DNA from 4 places in the Shinella sp. BE166 genome. Region 2 is predicted to be linked to each of the others. Evidence: predicted binding sites of a transcription regulator. Region 2 holds the regulator's gene; each other region holds the start of a gene.
What was found. The regulator LexA, encoded in region 2, represses DNA repair genes until DNA is damaged. The targets are predictions, from matches to a motif close to TGTTCNNNNTGTGTTCNG.
Positions count from the first base shown of each region.

Region 1 (5,689 bases), on a different contig from region 2:
GGCCGTGCACGGCGGGCGCAATTGATTAAGGCGGTATCGATGATAGCACTGACCGCATCGGTGATCAGCGTGCCGATCGCGGTGCTGCTGACGGCCTCGCCGTTCTAGAGTTCCAGAAACTGCACTTACGCGCTCGACAGCTCTGGATGTTGGCGCTGTCGCCGGCTGTTATCGAATAGGCGCCTGCAGACGCCATGCGCGCTTCGTCCGAGGCGAGGAAGAGTACCATCGGCGCGACGTCGCGCGGATCGATCATCGGCATGCCGAGCGGCAACTTCTTGAGCAGCCCCTCCATCGCAGTCGTCTCATCTTTCGCCTCATGCCGGTTGGCTCGCCGCCGGCGACTTCAATTGCCTGCGTATAGCGTTTTTCATGTCGGCTGCAGCACCTCGAGGGTGTTCCAGGCGTCAGTGCGACAACAGCCTACAGCATCGGCGGCAAATGATCGGACTGGTTCAGCTGGGCACGCCATTCCTTCAGCCGCGCATCCTCGTCCAGTCGAGATCAAATACAAACGCGTCCCGATCCCGCGACAGGCTTGCGGGCGCGGCCGCTTCTTCAACGCGGCTTCCCCGCGTGCGGCACCGCATCAATTTCGGCTAGCTCGGCGTCGAACGCGCTGGCGCCCTCATCGCCGACCTCTCCCTTCCTTTCCAAGGCCGCATCAACCTGCCACGGCTTCTTGGTTCTCATCGGCGCCCCGGATCTTTTGCAGGCCACGCCTGCCCGGCGACGACGTTGTAGCGGCTCAGGCTGCGGATACCGCCCTGGGTTAGCGCCCAGCCGGGCGGCTGCGCCGCGATGCAGCGACGGGTTTTCGAAACGTAGCGGGCGATGGTCAGCTCATGCTTCGGCGCGCGCATGTCATGGCTGGCCTCACAGAAAATAATCTCGCCGTACGTTGCCTGTTACGTCGAGCTCGAAGCAACAGAACGCTTTTTAAGCCAACGTAAAACGCGGATTTCCTCCTCGTCTAGCCACTGTTGAAGCCGCTCGCTCCTGGTCTTCAGCTTGAGCACATCGTGCAGCATTCCAGATTGAAAATCCTCGAACACCGCCGGATGGATGTACGAGGAGCGACAGACCGAGCGGGTGTTCACGAGTTTCGAAGCGACTCCATCAATCGCCTCGTTAAGTTGGCGAGCAAGGTCGCGCTTGGTCGCTGCGACCTCAAGCGAAGCAAGGGCTTCAACCGCCATGCAGGTGGCACCCCATGTCCGGAATTGCTTTGAACTGAATTCCTCGCCGGTGATTTCGCGGATATATGAATTCACGTCGTGCGAAGAGATAGGTCTGCATTCGCCCTCATCGCAAACATATTGAAATAGGTGTTGGCCGGGCAGTTCCTGGAGCTTTCGGACGACGTTGGCAATGCGACGATCGCTGTGAGAAAGGTTCCATTCCTTGCCCGACTTCCCCTTAAAGCGGAACTTAAGGCTCCCACCTTCGACCTTGACATGGCGGTTGCGCAGGGTCGTCGCTCCATATGACTTGTTCGCCTCTGCATACGCGGCGTTACCGACGCGGATGTACAGGTTGTCGAGCATCCACACTACGGTAGCCAAGGCCTTATTCATTGTCAGGCCGCGAGAGCGTAAATCTATCTCAACCCGCTCACGGAGGTCTGGCAGGCGATCGGCGAAGTCGGTGAGCCGTTCGAACTTGGCTTTTCCACGATGCGCGTGCCAGTCAGAATGGTAACGATACTGGCGACGGCCCCGTGCATCCTTGCCGATCGCCTGGAGATGAGAAAACGGGTTAGTTGAAATGATGACATCGGTGTAGGCCGGCGGTATCGCTAAGGCGTTCAATCGAGAGATCTCGGCAGCTTCCGTGATCCGTCGCCCGTCCGGTCGGTAGTACATGAAACCTCTGGCGCCCCACTTACGGGTGATGCCGGTCTCTAATCCAGGAACGTACACCAAGCCTGATGCCAGTTTGGCTTCCGCGGCAATCGTGTCGATTTCAGTGAGGGTCTGGTTCATTTCGCCATAACTCCCGGAGAATTATGCTGTTCCTTCACGTCAGCTTAATCTCTTCGATCACTGCCATTCTCGCTGCGGCGATCTGCTATCGCTTCAGATGGAAATCTACCATCGTCAGCGCGTTTTCGATCGCTGCCCCGGAGGCGGTATTGTCGAACACGCACCAGCCATCCGCCGCCAACAGGTCTGAGAAACGCCTGATCTCCTCATCGGTATAGCTCGAGTAATAGATCTTCGGCTTGCCGTGGAGACGAACGTATTTTGGCGGTGTGTCGAAATCCTCCGTCGGCCAGACCCGCGCCGGATCGGCAAGAACTCGATCGATCGCGTAGCTCTTCAGCAGATCCCGTGCCTCGGCCGACGCCCAGCTCGTGTGGCGTACCTCAATCACGATCGGTCCGTCATCGGCATTCCGTACTGTATTGAACGCGCTGTCGAGCGCGTCCGCGTCGAAGGCCAGTGACGGCGGCAGCTGGCAGAGCAGCGGTCCTCGTTTCTCGCCTAGCGGCGTAATATCTTCAAGGAAGGTGCCGAACGGCTCGGCGATGTCTTTCATCGCGTGGGTGTGGGTGATGTCCTTGGGGATCTTGACCGCAAACCGAAAGCTGTCCGGCACGGATTGCGCCCACAGCGCGAAGGTCGATGCCTTGTGCCGACGGTAGAAGGTCGAATTGATTTCGACGCCATCGAACACCGATGCATATCGGGTGAGGCCACTTCCTTCCTGCGCAAACCGGTCGGCCACCTTTTTCGGGATGGACCAGGCGGCGGTGGCGATGATCGGCAATCGTCTTCTCCTCGACTTGCGAATGCGCAAGCGAAACGAGGGGCCGACAGCGGAGTTCCATGCAGCGACTGAGCAGCCACCGGAACCATCGGCCACAAAAGAACGTTTGCAGAACAAAACCAGGAGAACCTTATGAGTGAAAACCCGAAAACCGATACCTCGTCCAACACACAGAAAGATCCAGACGACTGGGTCAGCGGCGACGAGCCGATGACCGGCGCTCAGCGCTCTTATCTGAAGACACTGTCGGAACAGGCGCATCAGCCCGATGCCTACGCCGAGGACCTGACTAAGGCCGAAGCGTCAAAACGGATCGACGAACTCAAGAAGTCACTCGACCTGGAGTGACGCGCAGCCGCCGGTAGCAGATGGTGTATGGCGTGGGGTGCTACACGGAACTTTTGTGCGCTGCAGCACTTATCGATCGTCAACCGCGAAAGGACGCAACCATGTCAGATCTGAAGCTTGGTGAACCGATTCCTACAGGCATTGCCGGTATTGAACCTGTCAACATCGCAGAGGTGCAAGACGCCGCCGAGACGGTCGTACAGCCTTTCCAGGAGACCGTAAGCAGCACCGCGGTCTCCCACTCCAATGGCCCTTTATTAGATCAGTTGCTGTTGTTTCCGATGAAGCTCGGCCTGTCGATGGCGCTAGCCTCCACAGCGATGCTAGTCAGTCCAGCGCTGATGGCCAAGCGGATTGAAACGGCCGGCATCACTCAGTAAACGACGACTCGTCGTTCGTCCCGTTCTCCCCGCCTTCCGAGGCGGCGATTTCGTTTTTTAACTGCGTGTCGGCTGAGCGGGCCGGTATCCTCGAGCGCCTCGATGTTAGGCAGGTTAAGCAGCCAAAAGCAGAGAGGAAATGGGGGGTTGTCACGTAGGTGTACGGCGCCCCGGGCGTCGGACGAGGCGGTCCGGAACCGATGAAACCCGCGCCGCGTAGATCGGCGATGGTGTCGCCGCTGACTTCCTTGCCAAAAATCCTCGACAGCTGTCGGCGGTCGACCGGCTGAAAAGGTCTCACCGCCATCAGCACCATCACCTTGAACTCCGACGCCCCCGTTGCCGCGCCCCGCCTTGGAGCAGTTGAGACCCGTATCGCGGCCGGTCACGCGAACGCGTTCGATGGTGCCAGCCGCCTGCGGGCAAGACCGGCGGCGAAGGCGGCATGGGATTCGGTCAGATCGTGTGCTCGCGGCCGTGCCCAGCTTGGCAGGCGGGGCGACTAGTTCGGCGTCGTCGTAACGTATCGACCGGGCGGATCCATACCGAGAAGCTTAAACGGTACGCGCGGTTTAGGCCAGCATACAAACGCAAAACTGCACGCATTGACACCTTCCTTACATAACCGATAATCTTGCACTATGAAACGCTTCAAGACGAGGCGGCATCTACAACGCTTCGTCTCCATCCATGACCCGATTGCCAACTTGTTTTACATCCTCCGCCACGACATCTCCGGCCATCATCGCGAATTGCGTTCCTCGGCGATGAAACTGTGGGCGAAAATCGCCCGCGCGTGACCGACAAACTCGGCCGGCGTCATGGCCTGTCCTCGTTGCCGTTAAGTTGACGATGCCACATGCAGCGCTTCTACCGGCTGGACGCGCGACCTGTTCGGCACGGCGCTGCTGGTGCGCGAATGGGGCCGCATCGGCGTCTTTTCCCGCGAGCGGGTGGAGGCGAAGCGGAGTTTGGCGGAAGCGTGGCGGGATGCGGAGCGGCTGGCGATGCGGAAGCGCCGGCGGGGGTATGTGCCGGTCGGGGATTGTTGACACCTGTCAACATCCCGTCAATGCGGCTGGCTGCGGTGGAAGAAGTGCAGGAACAACTCCCGCTCGGTGGTGATGTCGAGTTTTTCGTAGATGCGGGCGCGGTGGTTTTTCACCGTGCCGGAGGCGATGCCGAGGCGGGCGGCGATGGTGGCGGTGGGGTGGCCGTTCAGCACCAGCTCGACGAGTTCGAGTTCGCGGGCGGACAGTTCCGGCCAGAGGGCGGCGGCGATGACCGGGCCGTTGGCCGGCACGGCGCCGGGCGCCGTGGGGGTGGCGCTGCGGCTGTAGGAGGGCTGGCGGGTTTTGGTGTCGAGCGCATGCAGGGCGGCGAAGACGGAGAAGCGTTCGTTCAGCAGGTCCACATCGGCATCGCGAAAAGGCTGGCGCGAGCGGTCGAGGAAGATGCCGAGGCACCAGTCGTCGCCGTCTTCGAGCAGCACGCCGATCTCGTCGCAGATTTCCGACTGGGCGAGGAACTCGGCGATGTAGCGGCCGCGTTTCATGCGGTCGCTGGCGAGGCTCTTCAGGGGCACGATGCCGGTGCGCCGCTCGCCGCGCCAATGGGCGTAGAAGGGATCGAAGACATAGTAGGTTTCAAGATACCGCGCGACCATCTCTTCCGAATAGCCGCGGTGCTTGACGAATTCCGGCCGGCGGGTCGCCGAATAGCGCGTGACGGTGATGAGGTCGGGCGAGACGACGGCGCCGATCATGTCGATCAGCCGGTCGACGTGCTCGTCCGTTCCCGTCGCGGCGATCGCGACGGCAAGGTTCTGCCAAAACTCTGCGCGCATGCTCTGATCTAGCATCCCCCTGCCCCGCCGTCATTGTGCCTTTCGGCATATGGCGCCCCGCCCTTGCCCGAGCCTAGTCTTCCCCCATCGAAAGTCTCGGAGGGCAAGGACTTGGAAAACCCGATTGTGATTGGCATCGACGCGGGCGGCACCATGACCGACACGATCCTCGTCGATCGTCATGGACACTTCAAGATCGGCAAGGCGGCAACGACGCCGAAAGACGAGGCGGAGGGCTTTGTCGCCTCCTCCCTTGACGCGGCCGAGGCCTGGGGCATTTCGCTGGAAAGCCTGTTTTCCGGCGTCGACGTCGTGCTCTATTCCGGCACCGGCATGCTCAACA
Region 1 is NZ_JBPEHL010000011.1:20,695-26,383, forward strand. Features, by position in the region: gene J2Y63_RS23440 (hypothetical protein) at 1-108, shown strand, start outside; gene J2Y63_RS23445 (hypothetical protein) at 559-693, opposite strand; gene J2Y63_RS23450 (hypothetical protein) at 690-863, opposite strand; gene J2Y63_RS23455 (DNA topoisomerase IB) at 909-1,985, opposite strand; gene J2Y63_RS23460 (DUF72 domain-containing protein) at 2,071-2,772, opposite strand; gene J2Y63_RS23465 (DUF3072 domain-containing protein) at 2,905-3,120, shown strand; gene J2Y63_RS23470 (hypothetical protein) at 3,222-3,500, shown strand; gene J2Y63_RS23475 (SMC-Scp complex subunit ScpB) at 3,490-3,816, opposite strand; partial or broken gene J2Y63_RS23480 (IS6 family transposase) at 4,142-4,300, shown strand; gene J2Y63_RS23485 (WGR domain-containing protein) at 4,391-4,552, shown strand; gene J2Y63_RS23490 (helix-turn-helix transcriptional regulator) at 4,570-5,361, opposite strand; gene J2Y63_RS23495 (hydantoinase/oxoprolinase family protein) at 5,458-5,689, shown strand, end outside.
Region 1: J2Y63_RS23465 (DUF3072 domain-containing protein) is a predicted target of LexA. The motif match lies at 2,871-2,888, and genes of this name have one in related genera.

Region 2 (5,689 bases):
TCGTCACGCTGCTTGCCCGCAGCCGTCATGAGCCGATCGCGATCGGCGCGGGCATAACGGGGCGTGCGCGCCTCGGACCGCCGTCCGGCCCGGCCTTGGCGGGCCTCAACGATTTCGCCTTCGATGCCTATTTCGCCGGCACCGGCGCTGTTGGCTATTTTTACAGCGCGCCTAAAGCTGTTGCGGCCGGAGAGGCGAAGCTGGAAGGGCGGGTTCGGCAAGAGATCGCGCGCTGGCGCAACAACCTGACCGAGCATATTCGGGGCCGCATCGGCGGCGATGCGGGGGCGATCGCCGCGGCACTGGTGACGGCGGAACAGCGGGCGATCGGCGCGGACACGGTCGAGGCGCTTCGGCAGGCGGGGCTTGCGCATGTGCTGGCCATTTCCGGGCTGAATATGGTGCTAGCGGCCGGCACCTTCCTCGTCGGTGCGCGCATGCTGATGGCGCTGATCCCGGGCTTTTCCGAGCGCTATGCGGCCAAGAAGATCGCCGCCGTCGGCGCGCTCATCATGGTGACGCTCTATATTCTCGTCTCGGGCGGCGCGCTCTCGGCGGTACGATCGTGGATCATGATCTGCGTCATGCTTGTCGCCGTGCTCTTCGGGCGATCGGCCATCAGCCTGCGCAATGTCGCGCTCTCGGCGATCCTCATCCTGCTGGTGACGCCGTCGGCCGTCACCAATCCCGGTTTCCAGATGTCCTATGCGGCGACATTGGGGCTTGTCGCGGGCTACGCGGCCTGGCGCGAGCGGCCGATGCGGCGGGAGAGCCGGGGAGGGCCGTTGCAATTGTTCGGCGGTTCGCTCGGCCGCTTTTTCGGCGGGCTCATGCTCTCCTCGCTGATCGGCGGTTTTTCCACGCTGATCTATTCCATCGGCCATTTTCATCGCATCCCCGCCTATGGCCTCGCGGGCAACCTTCTGGCGATGCCGGTGATCAGCACGATCGTCATGCCCTTCGGCCTCATCGCCGTGCTGCTGATGCCGTTCGGCCTCGATGCCATCCCCTTCGCGATCATGGGCAAGGGCATCGAATGGATGATCGCGCTTTCGACCTGGGTCGCAAGCTGGAAAGGCGAAATCGTCACCGGTCAGATTCCGCAGTCCGCTTTCCTGCTGATCGGTCTCGGTGGCGGCCTGGCCTGCATCCTGCGCACCCGGCTGCGCCATGCCGGCACGCTGCTCGTCGCGCTCGGGATCGTCATAGCTTGCTGGCCAGACGCACGCCGTGCGCCGGAAGTGCTGGTCTCGGAAGACGGCCGTCTCGTGGCGATCCGGCGGGGTGAAACCGTTGCGACCAATCGCGCAAGGCCGCCGGATTTCATCTATGCGCAATGGCGGCGCGCTCTGCGGCTCGGCGATCTCGTCAAGCCGGAGATGCGCAAGAGCGAAGGGCTGACGGTAGAGGATGCCGCCGCACCCGCTGAAGGGACTGAAAAGCAGAGGAAACCGCGCCGCAAGGCGGACCGGCAGAAGGCAAAGGACGCCATGGCATCCGCCCTGGCGGAGGCTGGAAAAGGCACGGGCTTCATCTGCGAAACAAAGGCATTCTGCGCTGCGGTTTCGCCGAGCGGCTGGCGGATCGTCACGCTGGAAGACCTCGCCTTCCTCGGAACCGCCTGCGATGCCGCCGATCTCGTCGTCGTGCCGCAGGCCCTGCGGCTGGAGGCATGCCGCTCCGGAGCCCGGCTGATGACGGCCCGCCATCTGCGGCGCACAGGCGCCCTGGAAATCCAGCCCGGCGCCGAAAAGGCCCCTTCAACACTTTCTGAAGCCGAGATCACGCCCGCCGTCGAAACTCTCGACCGGCCCTGGTCCCGCCACCGCACCTATGATTGGCGCAGCGGCACCTTCGAGGCCGAGACGGCGCTCAATGATAGCGGCGAATGAGGCCGACGAGCTTGCCCTGGATCTTGACGCGGTCCGGGCCGAAAATGCGGGTCTCGTAGGCCGGGTTTGCGGCTTCGAGCGCAATGGAGGCGCCCTTGCGGCGGAAGCGCTTCAGCGTCGCCTCCTCGTCGTCGACGAGTGCCACGATGATCTCGCCCGGATTGGCGGTGGTGGCGTTGCGGATGATCACGGTGTCGCCGTCGAGAATGCCGGCCTCGATCATCGAGTCGCCCTTGACCTCCAGCGCATAATGATCGCCGTTGCCGACCATTTCGGCCGGCACCATGATTTCATGGGTGTTGTTCTGGATGGCGGAGATCGGCACGCCGGCGGCGATGCGTCCCATGACCGGCACGGAGACCGAAGACGACATGTCCGCTTGCGGCGTGCGCTGCACGGGGGCGGCCGGCACCGGCTGCTTGCCGCGGCTGCCCTCGATGACGGCCGGCGAAAAACCGCGACGCGGCTGGAGGCTCGGCGAATAGGCTTCGGGAAGCTTGATCACTTCCAGCGCCCGCGCCCGGTTGGGCAGGCGGCGGATGAAGCCGCGCTCCTCCAGCGCCGTGATGAGGCGATGGATGCCGGACTTGGAGGCGAGGTCGAGCGCATCCTTCATCTCGTCGAAGGAGGGAGGAATACCGGACTCCTTCATCCGTTCATGAATGAACAGGAGAAGTTCCTGTTGTTTCCGCGTGAGCATGGCCCCTCCACCGAGAATCTTGAAACAATCCAGAATCGTGAAACAAATCCAGAACAGACACTATCTGTTCCATATGTGTTCCGCAAGGCCTTGGAAATAATAATATTGTTCAGGCGGAGGGTTCGCGCAGGAGGAGTACTTCGCAAGTATCGCCTTCTGGCACGGCCGGGGCGTGCGGCGGGCGGATCAGCAGGCCTTCCGATTCGGCGAAGACCTTCATCATCGACGAATCCTGCTTGCCGAAGGGGGTGACGCGCAGATCGCCGGCCGGTCCCCGCGCTATGCGGGCGCGGATATAGTCCTGCCGCTGGTCGTTTTCCTTGAGCGGCACGGCGGCGACGGCCGGGTGCCGGCGGTTTTTCGCGGGCAGGCGGGCGAGGCGGCGCACCAGCGGCTCCAGGAAGAGCAGCGAGCAGACGAGGCTTGAGACCGGGTTGCCGGGCAGGCCCAGCACCTGGATATCCCCCAGCCGGCCGACCATCAGCGGCTTTCCCGGCCGCATGGCGATGCGCCAGAAATCGAGTTCCATGCCGGCCTCGCCGAGCACCGGCTGCACGAGGTCGAAATCGCCGACGGAGGCGCCGCCGAGCGTCACGAGCACGTCGATGTCGAGTGTCAGTGCGTTGCGCACGGCCGCCAGGATCGCCTGCTTGTCGTCGCCGACGATGCCGAGGTCGATCACCTCCGCGCCGGCCGCCCGGGCGAGCGCCGAAACGCCGTAGGTGTTGGAGGCGATGATCTGGCTGGCGCCGGGCGGTGTTCCGGGCGGGACGAGCTCGTCGCCGGTCGCAAGCACCGCGATTCGGGGGCGGGCGTAGACGGCAAGTGTCGGATGGTTCATCGCGGCGGCGACGGTCAGGCGGCCGGCATCGAGCACGGCGCCGGCCTTCAGCACGGTCTCGCCTTCGGAAAAATCCTGCCCGCGCGGGCGCACATGGCGGCCTTTTGGCGTGAGGAAGGTCGTGCGGATGCGGCCGTCGTCCAGCTTCTCCGCATCTTCCTGCAGAAGCACGGTATCGGCGAAGGCGGGCAACGGGGCGCCCGTGAAGATGCGTACGGCCTCGCCGGGGCCGGCAGAGCCTTCGAAGGCGTGGCCGGCGGAGGAGAGGCCGACGACCTTCAGGATGGCGCCGAGCGTCGCGATATCCGCGTGGCGGACGGCGTAGCCGTCCATGGCGGAATTGTCGAAGGGCGGCTGGGTCAGGCGTGCGGCGATGTCTTCGGCGAGGACGCGACCTTGCGCTTCATGCAGGGAAACCGTCTCCGTCCGCTGTGTCGGCTTGGCCCGGGAAAGCAGGCGGTCGAGGGCATCGGCGACGGGGAGGAGCGACATCAGGCGTTTGCCCGCTTGTAGTCGCCGGAGCGGCCGCCGGATTTTTCGACGAGCCGGATGCCGCCGATCTCCATTTCGCGGTCGGCGGCTTTCGCCATGTCGTAGATGGTGAGGCAGGCGACGCTGACGGCGGTGAGCGCCTCCATTTCCACGCCGGTGCGGCCGGTGAGCTTCGCCATGGCCTCGACGCGCAGGCCGGGCAGCGCATGGTCCTCGCGGATTTCGACGGCGACCTTGGTGAGCATCAGCGGGTGGCAGAGGGGGATGAGGCTCGACGTCTGCTTGGCGGCCATGATGCCGGCAAGGCGGGCCGTGCCAATCACGTCGCCCTTCTTGGCGTCACCCTTGAGGATGAGGTCCAGCGTCGCGGGTGCCATCCGGATGAAACCTTCGGCAACGGCGATGCGCACCGTCTCGGCCTTGTCGCCGACATCCACCATGTTGGCTTCGCCGGAGGCATCGATATGGGTCAGCGTGGCGGCCTTTTCGGCCATCATTCGGCCGCCAGCATGCCGGCGGAACCGGTCAGCAATTCGCGGGTGGCGGCGGCCACGTCGTCCTTGCGCATCAGGCTTTCGCCGACGAGGAAGGTGGAGATGCCCACCTTGCCGAGGCGTTCACAATCCGCATGGGTGAAGATGCCGCTTTCGCCGATGAGCAGGCGGTCGTCGGGCACCATGCCGGCGAGCTTTTCCGACACGGCGAGGTCGACCTCGAAGGTCCGCAGGTTGCGGTTGTTGATGCCGACGAGCTTGGATTTCAGCCTGAGCGCCCGTTCCATCTCCGGTTCGTCGTGCACTTCGATCAGCACGTCCATGCCGAGCGAGAACGCGGCATCCTCCAGCATCTTCGCATCGTCGTCGCTGAGCGACGCCATGATGATGAGGATGCAGTCAGCGCCCCAGGCGCGGGCTTCCAGCACCTGGTAGCTGTCGAACATGAAATCCTTGCGCAGAGCCGGCAGCGCGCAGGCCTGGCGGGCGGCGGTGAGGAATTCGGGCGCGCCCTGGAAGCTCGGCGTGTCCGTCAGCACCGAGAGGCAAGCGGCACCGCCGGCCTCATAGGCCTTGGCGAGCGCCGGCGGATCGAAATCCGGGCGGATGAGGCCTTTGGAGGGACTTGCCTTCTTGATTTCGGCGATCAGGCCGAAACTGCCGGCGGCTTTTCTGGCCTTGAGGCTCGCAAAGAAGCCGCGCGGCGGCTCCTGGTCGCGGATCTGGGCGCGAAGTTCGGCGGGGGCCACGCGCGCCTTGGCGGCGGCGATTTCTTGCAGCTTGTAGGTTTCGATCGTCTTCAGGATATCGGTCATGGCCAATCCTACTCCGCATGGCCTTCGTTGGAAACCGAAACGAGGCGTTCGAGTACCGTGCGGGCGCGCCCGCTTTCCAGCGCTTCGGTTGCCTTCGCCATGCCGTCCTTCAGCGTTTCCGCCTTGCCGGCGATGAGGAGGGCGGCCGCGGCATTGGCGAGCGACACGTCGCGATAGGGCATGTGCGCGCCGCCGAGCACAGAGAGGAGGGCGGCGGCATTGTGTGCGCCGTCACCGCCGCGGATGTCGTCGAGCGTCACCTGGGGCAGGCCGAAATCGGCGGGCGTCAGCTCGAAGGTACGGATCTTGCCGTCTTCCAGCGCTGCGACCTGCGTGGTGCCGGTCGTGGTGATTTCATCGAGGCCGGAGCCGTGCACGACCCAGATGCTCTCGGAGCCCAGATCACGCAGCACTTCGGCCAGCGGCACCAGCCATTGCGGCGCGAAAACGCCGAG
Region 2 is NZ_JBPEHL010000006.1:313,789-319,477, forward strand. Features, by position in the region: gene J2Y63_RS17870 (ComEC/Rec2 family competence protein) at 1-1,892, shown strand, start outside; gene lexA (transcriptional repressor LexA) at 1,873-2,592, opposite strand; gene J2Y63_RS17880 (molybdopterin molybdotransferase MoeA) at 2,702-3,925, opposite strand; gene moaC (cyclic pyranopterin monophosphate synthase MoaC) at 3,925-4,419, opposite strand; gene trpC (indole-3-glycerol phosphate synthase TrpC) at 4,419-5,234, opposite strand; gene trpD (anthranilate phosphoribosyltransferase) at 5,243-5,689, opposite strand, start outside.

Region 3 (5,689 bases), on a different contig from region 2:
CAACCCAGACAAAATACCGCCGAGCCACACGGTCAGATTGCAGAAAGCGCAACCCGTTGATAACACTGATCAAAAGCCAGTATTGGGATTTTAAGCTAATTCCCCGCGAGCGTGATCCACAAAGATCGGAAATCCGTATTTCTGCTGCGGCTAATACGTTGGGGGAACTGCCTGAAATTTAGAGCAAGCGCTCAGAGTGCAAACTGGCCTGTGGACAACCAATAGGCAGGCGCCGGCAAACCACCCGAATCAGGCAGCTGCGGCCACCACGCGGTTCCGTCCGGAACGTTTTGCCTCGTAGAGCGCGGTGTCGGCGCGCTTCAGCAATGTTTCCGGGCTGTCGCCCGAAGGCAGCGCGGAGGCAAGGCCGAGCGAGGCGGTGATCGGCAGGAAGACATCGGTGCCGGGAATGCGGAAGGGCTCGCGCTCAACGATCGTGCGAAGGCGCTCCGCCACGCCCGCCGCCATCTCGGCCGACGTATCGGGCATCACCAGAACGAACTCCTCACCGCCGTAGCGGCATGCAAGATCGGCGCCGCGCACCGCGGAGCGCACGCGGTTGGCGAATTCGCGCAGCACCGCGTCGCCGGCATCGTGGCCATAGGTATCGTTGACGAGCTTGAAGCGGTCGATATCGGTGATGCAGACCGAAAGCGGGCGGCCACGCGCCATGGCGCGGTCGATCAGCAGCTTCATGTGGTTGTCGAGGTAGCGGCGGTTGTGCAGGCCTGTGAGGCCGTCCGTCACGGCCAGCTCGATCGTCTGGCGGACGCTTGCGCGCAGACGATCATTGCAGCGCTTGCGGCGGATCTGGGTGAGGCTGCGGGCGATCAGCTCGTTCGGGTCGATCGGCCGCATCAGGTAATCCGTCACGCCGAGATCGAGCGCGCGCACGATCAGGTCGTCATGGCCCTGCTCGGCGATCAGCAGGAGCGGCAGGAAGCGCGTGCGTTCCAGCGAGCGCAGCTGCGAGCACAGGCGCAGCGGATCGTAGTCGTCGAAATTGGCGTTGACGATCACCAGCTCGTAGTTGCTCTCGGCCGCCTGGAAGAGGGCCGCCTGGGGATCGGACGTGCAGGTGACGTCGGCGATCGGTTTCAGCGCACGCGAAATTCGCTCCTGCGAGCTCGCGCGGCTATCGACGAGCAGCACGTCGCCCGCCTCGTCGCCCATGACGTTGTCCAGCCCCTCCTCCATGGAGATGGCGCGGGCGGTCGCCGCGCGCATGCGCAGCTCGTCCGTCAGCGTCTTCAGCCGCACCAGGCTCTTCACCCGCGACATGAGCTGGAGGTCGTTGACCGGCTTGGTCAGGAAATCGTCGGCGCCGGCCTTCAGGCCGCGCACGCGGTCCGACGGCTGGTCGAGCGCCGTCACCATGACGACCGGGATATGCGACGTGCGCGGATTGGCCTTCAGCCGCTCGCAGACCTCGAAACCGTCGATGCCGGGCATCATGATGTCGAGCAGGATGAGATCGACCTGGGTCCGCTCGCAGATCGACAGCGCTTCGTAACCATTGTCGGCCGTCAGCACGTCGAAATATTCCGCGAGAAGCCGCGCTTCGAGCAGCTTCACGTTGGCCGGAATGTCGTCGACGACGAGGATGCGTGCTGTCATGGCCCTGGTCTCTACCTCATGCGTCGCCGAGATAGGTCTTGATGGTTTCGATGAATTTCGGAACGGAGATGGGTTTCGAGACGTAAGCCTCGCAGCCACCCTGCCGGATGCGCTCCTCGTCGCCCTTCATCGCAAAGGCGGTGACGGCGATCACGGGGATGACATGGAGCTCGTCGTCCTCCTTCAGCCACTTGGTGACTTCGAGGCCCGAAACCTCCGGAAGCTGGATGTCCATCAGGATCAGGTCCGGGCGATATTTGCGCGCGAGATCAAGGGCTTCCATGCCATTCCTGGTCTGGATGGTGGTGTAGCCGGACGCCTCGATGAGGTCCCGGAAGAGCTTCATGTTCAGCTCGTTGTCCTCGACAATCATCACTTGCTTGGGCATTGTGCGTCCCTGTTCCTCTCACCGGCCTTGCAACCCTCCGGAAGATCGATAAGTTGCGGCAAAGCCGAAATCACCCAGCCTGACCGCAGCCACGTTAGCGGCACTTGGTTGATTAAAAGGTAAATTTCCCGAGGGAAAACGATGAAAAGCCAAAAAGATACACCCGCGACGGCGGAGGCGGAAGCAACCGCTGTCGCCATCCTCGGCTGGATCGCCGGCGAGCCGGAATTGCTCTCGCGTTTCCTCGCGCTGACCGGCGTCGCGCCCGCGGAAGTGCGCAACGCCATCAACGATCCCGGCTTTCTCGCCGGCCTCGTCGACTTCCTGATGGGACACGAGCCGACGCTGCTCGACTTCAGCGCGGCGACGGGCATCACGCCGGAGACGGTCGTGCGCGCCCACGCGATCCTCTCTGGACCATATGGCGACACCGATTTCTGAGGGAATAAACCGGGTGTGCGACACCGCGCGTCCAGCCTGTGCGTCGTCATGCTTTCAGCCCCGGTTCCTCTTGAGACTCTTTAACTTAAGCATTAATGTCGCGATGTTCAATATTTGTTCCATTCATGAGCACCGCCACACAGCTTTTTCCGGGCTTCTGTCGTGACTGCCTTTCCGGGCAGCCGGCCGATCTGCGTCGTTGCCGCGCCTGCGGCAGCCCCCGTCTCGTCTATCATGACGAACTTTACGACCTGACGCTCGCCCATATCGACTGCGACGCCTTCTATGCCTCGATCGAGAAACGCGACAATCCGGAGCTTGCCGACAAGCCGGTGATCATCGGCGGCGGCAAACGCGGCGTGGTCTCCACGGCCTGCTACGTCGCGCGCATCCACGGCGTGCGCTCGGCCATGCCGATGTTCAAGGCGCTGGAAGCCTGCCCGAACGCCGTCGTCATCAGCCCGAACATGGAGAAATATGTGCGGGTCGGCCGCGAGGTGCGCACCATGATGCAGGAGCTGACGCCGCTCGTCCAGCCGCTCTCCATCGACGAGGCCTTCCTGGAATTGCGCGGCACGGAGCGCCTGCACCACGATCCGCCAGCCCGGGTGCTTGCGCGCTTTGCGGAGCGCGTCGAGAAGGAGATCGGCATCACCATCTCGATCGGCCTCTCCTACTGCAAGTTCCTCGCCAAGGTCGCCTCGGACATGCGCAAGCCGCGCGGCTTTTCCGTCATCGGCGAAGCGGAGGCGCTCGACTTCCTGCGGGACAAATCCGTGCGCCTGATCTGGGGCGTCGGCAAGGCCTTTGCCGAGACGCTGGAGCGCGATGGCATCCGCACCGTCGGCCAGCTTCAGACCATGGAGGAAACCGACCTGATGCGCCGCTATGGCGTCATGGGCAAGCGCCTCTTCAACCTTTCGCGCGGACAGGACGACCGCGAGGTTCATCCGAACGACGCTGCCAAGAGCGTTTCGGCCGAAACCACCTTCTTCGACGATATTGCGGGTTATGACGAGCTGGTCACGCATCTGCGCCGCCTGAGCGAGAAGGTCGCCTCGCGGCTTCGGAAATCCGGCATTGCCGGCTATACGGTCGTGCTCAAATTGAAGACCGCCGACTTCAAGGGCCGCACGCGCAACCGCAAACTCGAAGACCCGACCATGCTCGCCGACCGGATTTTCCGCACGGGGCTCGACTTGCTGCGCAAGGAGGTGGACGGCACGAAGTACCGGCTGATCGGCATCGGCGTCACGGAGCTTGCCGATCCCGGACGCGCCGACCCGCCGGACCTCGTCGATCCCGCCGCCAGCCGCCGTGCTGCGGCGGAAGCCGCGATGAACACGTTGCGCGACAAGTTCGGCAAGGCGAGCGTTGAAACCGGCTATACGTTCGGCAAATCCGGCCCCGAACGCTTTCACGAAAAGTTGACCTTCAAATCCGCCGGGAAAACTGACACCCCCACCGAATAAATCCCGAAGAACCAGCGTTCTGCATTGCATCGGGTTGGCACAGATCGGGGGATCGCCAGCTGCATCAAGCCTTCTTTAAACTGGATGCACTAAGCTCCCCTTCGGTTTGTATTGCGTACGGATGGGTTACATGAAGTTTCGCCTCGCTACTGGCATGAGCATATTGGGCCTGATGCTGAGCTGCGCCACGGCGCTCGGCGGAACGCTCGAAGGTCCCCTCCAGATCATGGTGTCGAAGGACCTGCAGGAACTGAAGATCTATGATGGCGGCGTGATCGTCGCCACATCGCGCGTCTCCACCGGCAAGGCCGGCCATTCGACGCCGACCGGCATCTTCTCCATCCTGGAAAAGAAGCGCACGCACTTCTCCAACCTCTATGACAGCGCGCCGATGCCCTTCATGCAGCGACTGACCTGGTCCGGCATAGCACTGCACGCCTCCAACAGCGTGCCCTCCTACCCCGCCTCGCATGGCTGCGTGCGCCTGCCGAACGATTTTGCCAAGACGCTGTTCAGCGTCACGCGGCGTGGCGGCCATGTGCTGATCACCGACCGCGAGATCGCGCCGCAGCGCATCGTGCATGCTGCGCTGTTCAAGCCCGTCGTCGTCGTGCCGGATACGCCGCTCCTGTCGGAAGCGGGCCTGCGCCCGTCGCTCATCGAGGCCGGCGACAAGAGTGTCGAGGTGGCGATGACCGATCCGAAGCCGGAGATCGTCACGCCCATCGTGCAGAAGACCGAACAGGACCCGATCCGCATTCTCGTCACGCGGCGCGGCGAGCGTGAAATGCTGGTCGATCTCCAGCGGCTGCTGACCTCGCTCGGCTACGACGCCGGCATTCCCGACGGCCTGCACGGCAAGCAGACGGTCACAGCCATCCGCGCCTTCCAGCTCGCCGAGGGCCTGACGGAAGACGGCGTGGTCTCGCCGGAACTGGTCGCCGCCGTCTACGCCAAGGCGGGCAAGGGCACGCCGCCGAACGGCCAGATCCTGGTGCGCCAGAAATTCAAGCCGCTGATCGAGGAGCCGATCACCATCCGCAATCCGGAAATCGCGCTCGGCACCCATTTCCTCATCGCCCGCGAGGTCGATGCCGACAAGGGCAAGGCGGAATGGTACGGCGTGAGCATGGACAACCAGCTCCCGCAGGGCACGCTGAAACGCCTCGGCATCACCACCGAGGCCGACGCTTCCGCACCTGATGCGCTGACGAAAACCCTCGACCGCCTCGACATTCCGGAAGATATGCGCAACCGCATTTCCGGCCTGATGGGCGAAGGCGCCTCGCTGTCGATCTCCGACACGGGCCTCGCCCCCGAAACCGGCGACGGTACGGATTTCATCACGGTCACCCGCAAGGTGCAGAAGGCGGACGCCTCGATCGTCCAGGGCGGCAAGAAAAAGAAAAAGAAGAAGGTCTCGTCGGTCACGGTCGTCAATTAACCCGCGACCTCTGGCGCAGCATAGGGCCACCGGGAACCGGTGGCTCTTTTCGGGCGGTCATTCGCCGAGGCGCTGCAACAGTTCCTCATAATCGCCTTCGGCCGTCGCCAGCCACGCCGTGTCGCCAGCGGCGCGCAGACGCTCGATCCTGCTTTGCATGAAGGATTTTGCGTCGTCCATCCGGCCGAGCTCGTAGGCGAGCACGCCGCGTTGGAACAACATGTCCTGTATAGTTTCGAGGTCGTCCTCGGCCTCTGCGATCTCCAGGACACGGATAAGGTACGGCTCCGCCTCCTGCTTGCGGCCCATGGCATGCAGATTTTGCGC
Region 3 is NZ_JBPEHL010000002.1:409,026-414,714, reverse strand. Features, by position in the region: gene J2Y63_RS05965 (PleD family two-component system response regulator) at 250-1,617, opposite strand; gene J2Y63_RS05960 (response regulator) at 1,634-2,005, opposite strand; gene J2Y63_RS05955 (DUF3572 domain-containing protein) at 2,147-2,446, shown strand; gene J2Y63_RS05950 (DNA polymerase IV) at 2,572-3,918, shown strand; gene J2Y63_RS05945 (L,D-transpeptidase family protein) at 4,049-5,362, shown strand; gene J2Y63_RS05940 (tetratricopeptide repeat protein) at 5,420-5,689, opposite strand, start outside.
Region 3: J2Y63_RS05950 (DNA polymerase IV) is a predicted target of LexA. The motif match lies at 2,551-2,568, and genes of this name have one in related genera.

Region 4 (5,689 bases), on a different contig from region 2:
TCGACGGTTCGCTCGTGGTCGATTTCGCCACCAGTTCTCCTTCGATCATGCGCGAGCGCGGGCCGCTCTCGCCATAACCGACGCGCTCGACGGCGTGGCCGGAGCGTGAGCCCCAGTTGTCGCGCGTGGCTTCCGTGCGGTTCGCCTGGGCGCGGCGCCAACCGGGGGACGAGTAGTCGTTCTGGAACGGCTCCTGCTTGTCGAAGCGCGACTGGCCATAACCGCCGCGGCCGTAACCGCCATAGGACTGTTCCACCTCGGCCACTTCCACATGCGCTTCCGGCAGTTCGTCGAGGAAGCGGGAGGGGAGCGTCGATTGCCAGAGGCCGTGGATGCGGCGGTTGGAGACGAACCAGATATGGCAGCGGCGTTTTGCACGCGTGATACCGACATAGGCGAGGCGGCGCTCCTCCTCCAGGCCCGAGCGGCCGCCCTCGTCGAGCGCGCGCTGGTGCGGGAACAGGCCTTCTTCCCAGCCGGGCAGGAAGACGGTCTCGAATTCGAGGCCCTTGGCCGAGTGCAGCGTCATGATCGAGACGGCGTCGAGCTCGGCATTCTGCTCGGCATCCATGACCAGCGAGACGTGATCGAGGAAGCCGCGCATGGATTCGAACGCTTCCATCGAGCGGATCAGTTCCTTGAGGTTGTCGAGGCGCCCCGGTCCTTCCGCCGACTTGTCGGCCTGCCACATGGCCGTATAGCCGCTCTCGTCGAGGATCTGCTCGGCAAGGTCGGTGTGCGGCATGGTTTCCAGGAGCGACTGCCAGCGGCGGAAATCCGTGACGACGTCGAACAGCGCCTTGCGCGCCTTCGGCTTCAGCTCGTCGGTCTCGATGATGTCGGATGCGGCGGCGAGCATCGGTATGTCGCGGGCGCGGGCATAGTCGTGCAGGTTGCGGATCGTCGTGTCGCCGAGGCCGCGCTTCGGCGTGTTGACGATGCGCTCGAAGGCGAGGTCGTCGGCCGGCTGGCTGACCAGGCGGAAATAGGCCATGGCATCACGGATTTCGAGCCGCTCGTAGAAGCGCGGGCCGCCGATGACGCGGTAGTTGATGCCGAGCGTGACGAAACGGTCTTCGAACTCGCGCATCTGGAAGGAGGCGCGCACCAGGATCGCCATTTCGTTGAGCTTGTGCTGCTTGCGATGGAGCTGCTCGATTTCCTCGCCGACGGCACGCGCCTCTTCCTCGGAATCCCAGGCCGCATGCACGACGACCTTGTCGTCGTCAGGATCTTTGCGGTCGGTGAAGAGCGTCTTGCCCAGCCGGTCCTCGTTATGCGCGATCAGGTGGCCGGCAGCGCCCAGGATATGGGCCGTCGAGCGGTAGTTGCGCTCCAGCTTGACGACGCGGGCGCCCGGGAAATCCTTCTCGAAGCGCAGGATGTTGTCCACCTCCGCGCCGCGCCAGCCGTAGATCGACTGGTCGTCGTCGCCCACACAGCAGACGTTCTGCGGCGTGCCCTTGGGGCGCTGCGCCAGCAGGCGCAGCCACATGTATTGGGCGGTGTTGGTGTCCTGGTACTCGTCGACGAGGATATAGCGGAATTTCTGGTGGTATTCGGCCAAGACATCCGGATTGGCGCGGAACAGGCGGATCGGGTGCAGCAGCAGGTCGCCGAAATCGCAGGCATTCAGCGTCTTCAGGCGGTTCTGGTAGGCGATGTAGAGTTCGCGGCCCTTGCCGTTGGCGAAGGCGCGGGCGTCCCCTTCGGGGATTTGCGCGGGATCGAGGCCCTTGTTCTTCCAGCCGTCGATCATGCCGGCGAACTGCTTGGCCGGCCAGCGCTTGTCGTCGATGCCCTCGGCCTGGATGATCTGCTTGATCAGGCGCACGACGTCGTCGGTGTCGAGGATGGAGAAATCGGAGCGCAGGCCGACGAGTTCGGCATGGCGGCGCAGCAGCTTCACGCCGATCGAGTGGAAGGTGCCGAGCCACGGCATGCCTTCGACAGCGCCGCCGACGAGGAGGCCGATGCGCTCCTTCATCTCGCGCGCGGCCTTGTTTGTGAAGGTCACGGCCAGCATCTGGCTTGGATAGGCGCGGCCGGTCGCCAGGATATGGGCGATGCGGGTGGTCAGCACGCGCGTCTTACCGGTGCCGGCGCCCGCGAGCACCAGCAGCGGGCCGTCGAGCGTCTCCACCGCCTCGCGCTGCTCCGGGTTGAGGCCGGAGAGGTAGTCCGGCGCGCGGTGGGCATCGCGGGCCGCCATGGCGCGCGCGGCGATACCACCCGCCGGCTTTTCCTTTGGCGCCGGGGGCTTTCCGGAAAGCTGCGGGTCCTCGTCGAAGAAGGGAATGTCGTCGTAACCGCTGATCATGCGGCTCAATGTAGTGATTCGGTCTCGAAAGACCAGTTTTCCGTTCTGCTTTTATTCCGCGGGGAAAAACATTGGCCAGAAGATTGTGGAAAGCCGCGCCCTTCAGGGCGTGGCGCGGTCCGCATCGAAGACGGCGTCCACGGGCAGCTGGAAAGCGGTGGCGAGCTGGTTCGTCTTGCCGGCAAGCGAGACGATGGCGAGCAGTTCGGCATATTGCGCATCCGTCATGCCCTTGGCCTTGGCGGCGGCCGTGTGGGAATGGACGCAGTAGCTGCACCCGTTCGTCACCGAGACGGCGATATAGAGCAATTCCTTCACCAGCGGATCGAGCGTCGAGGGTGTCGCCATCACCGCCTTCACCTCCGCCCAGGTGCGCTCCAGAAGCGACGGGTCGAAGGCGAGGTAGCGCCACATATTGTTGACGAAGTCCGATTTGCGGGTGGCGCGGATGTCGTCGAACACCGCCTTGACGCGCGGATCGGCTTCGATGTCTTCGGCTGGCTTGACGGTGCTCATGGTTCCTCCGGAAAAAAAGGCCGGCGGGAAAGCCGCCGGCCAATGGGGTCAGCCCAGTGCGAACACGCGGGCAGGGCCGCCCGTGCCGCCGCGCACTTTTGGCGCGCCGACGATGAGGGTCGCGCCCTTGGCCGGAAGCTGGTCCAGATTGGCGGCCGCTTCAAGCCCCCAATGGCCCGAGGCGAGCCAGGAATAGTGTGTCGCGAAATCCGGCGAGATGCCGTAGTCGAGCGAGAGCGTATCGACCGCGATGCCCACGGCGCTGGAGTTTTCCGCCAGATACTGCACGGCTTCGACGTGGAAGCCGGGGAAGTGCATCTTGCCCTCGGCGTCCGCATTGCGGAACTTATCGGTGCCGAGGTGCTTGTCCCAGCCGGAGAGCAGCGCCACGCAGGCCTTTTCCGGCAGGTCGCCATTGGCGGCGATCCAGGCCTTGATGTCGTCCGGCGTCAGCTGCGCATCCGCGTTCGCCGCCGCCTTCTCGCGGATATCGATGACGGCGAGCGGCACGACGAGGTCGGAAACCGGAATTTCGGCGACCGACTTGCCGTCCTCCGAAAAGTGCAGCGGCGCATCGACATGGGTGCCGGTGTGCTCGTTCACCCGCAGTTCGAAGAGATTGAACTTGTGTTCCTTGTAGTTGAACTTCTGCTCGCGCCAGAACTGCTGCTGCCCGAAGAAAGTCGGAAACTCCTCGTAGAGTTCATGGGTGAGGTCCGTCGCCTTGCTCGGCGCTTGCGCCAGCGCCGGGCTCAGCGCCCCGGAGCTGGCTGCCGCAACCGTTGCGGCGCCCGCAGCGGCGGCACGGAAAAAGTTTCTTCTCGAAAGCATGCGGTTCTTGACGGTATCGATGACGCAGGCGTCGCACATGGTTCTTCCCCCTGTCGGTGAATGCGTTGATGAAACAATACTGAAATAAGGCTCGGCCATACTGGCGCAAGAAAGCTATCACACGCACCGGATCGGTCCAGTCACGCGCATGCTCGGATAGGGGGTGGCGAGGGAAGATTTCTCCACCTTTTCTTACATTTCGGTAACAGAACAGACCGCCAATCTTACATTTCGGTAATGATCGTATTCTTTCATTGCCCGTTCATTTGCAAAGCGGGATACTTGGTCTATGTCGCACTGCAACAGGTGACGGTTCGCTTCCATCGGAGACAGATTGCATGCGGGTTTGGAAACAGCTCCTCATAAGCCTCGGCGTCATTTCGGCCGGGGTCTTGCTCTGGGGTCGCTTCGTGCCCGGGGCGAACGACATGCTGGAGGCCGCGGGCCTCCCCGGCACGCTCGTCGCAGCCATCGCGCCGGCCGGTGAAGGCCAGACCGAGGGGGGCCGCGAAGGCGGCCGCCGCGGCGGTTTCGGCGGTGGCCCGGTGCTCGTCGCCACCAAGCCCGTCGCCATGTCCGTCGTCAACGACCGGCTGAACGCCATCGGCGACGGCGAAGCGATCCGCACCGTCACGGTGACACCTTACGCCACCGGCAACCTCACCGAAGTGCTCGTCGAATCCGGCGACCGGGTGGAGCACGGCCAGGTGATCGCCCGCCTCGACAGCGACGAGCAGCGCATTGCCGCCGACCAGGCGCGTGTGGCGCGCGAAAGCGCGCAGCAGAAGCTGAAGCGCGTCCAGAGCATCAAGTCCTCCATGAGCGTCGCCGAATTGCAGGATGCCGAGACCGCGCTGAAGGCGGCCGAACTGGTGTTGCAGAATGCCGAACTGACGCTGCGCCGCCGCGATATCACTGCGCCCTATGGCGGCGTGGTCGGCATCATCTCCGTCAATGCCGGCGATTACGTCACCACCACCACGGCGATCGCCCGCATCGACGACCGCTCGGAAATCCTCGTCGACTACTGGGTGCCGGAGCGGTTCGCGACGAGCATACGCGTCGGCGGCGACGTCTCGGCGACCGCGGTCGCGCGGCCGGGCGAAACCTTCAACGGCAAGGTACAGGCGATCGACAACCGCATCGACCAGGAGAGCCGGACGTTGCGCGTGCGTGCGCGCATCGAAAATCCCGAGGACCTGCTGCGCGCCGGCATGTCCTTCCAGGTGACCATGCAGTTTGCCGGTGATCTCTATCCGAGCGTCGATCCGCTCTCCGTGCAGTGGAGCGCCGAAGGCTCCTATGTCTGGCGCGTCAAGGGCGAGAAGGTCGAGCGCGTGCCGATCCACATCATCCAGCGCAACCCGGACAAGGTGCTCATCAAGGCCGAGATCGGCGAGGGCGACCAGATCGTCACCGAGGGCGTGCAGACGCTGCGGCCGGGCGGCGCGGTGCGCACCGCCGAGCAGGACGGCCAGGTGACGTCCTCCGTGACGGAGGGTACGTAATGTCGGGCGAGGGGAACGGCGTCAACGAATCCGGCAAGGCGGGTTTTACCGCGCTTTTCATTCGCCGGCCGATCTTCGCCCTCGTGCTCAACACGCTGATCGTCGTTGCCGGCCTTGCCGCCTTCAACGGCGTCGAAATCCGCGAACTTCCCTCCGTTGACCAGCCGGTCATCAGCGTCTCGACGGAATTCGACGGCGCTTCGCCGGAAACGGTCGACCGCGAACTGACGGACGTGATCGAAGGGGCGGTCTCGCGCGTCCAGGGCATCAAGGACATTTCCTCGCAGTCGTCCTTCGAGCGCAGCCGCGTCACCCTGCAATTCTCCGACACGACGGACGTCAACCAGGCGGCAAACGACGTGCGCGATGCGCTCGGCCGCGTGGCAAACCAGCTTCCCGATGGCGCGGACGAACCGCGCGTCGTGAAGGCCGATGCCGATAGCCAGCCGATCATGCGGCTCGCGCTGACCTCCGATACGCAATCGCTCGAAGACCTGACGCTGCTGGCCGAAAA
Region 4 is NZ_JBPEHL010000010.1:221,495-227,183, forward strand. Features, by position in the region: gene J2Y63_RS23235 (ATP-dependent helicase) at 1-2,320, opposite strand, end outside; gene J2Y63_RS23240 (carboxymuconolactone decarboxylase family protein) at 2,423-2,836, opposite strand; gene J2Y63_RS23245 (cyclase family protein) at 2,885-3,706, opposite strand; gene J2Y63_RS23250 (efflux RND transporter periplasmic adaptor subunit) at 4,006-5,175, shown strand; gene J2Y63_RS23255 (efflux RND transporter permease subunit) at 5,175-5,689, shown strand, end outside.
Region 4: J2Y63_RS23235 (ATP-dependent helicase) is a predicted target of LexA. The motif match lies at 2,362-2,379, and genes of this name have one in related genera.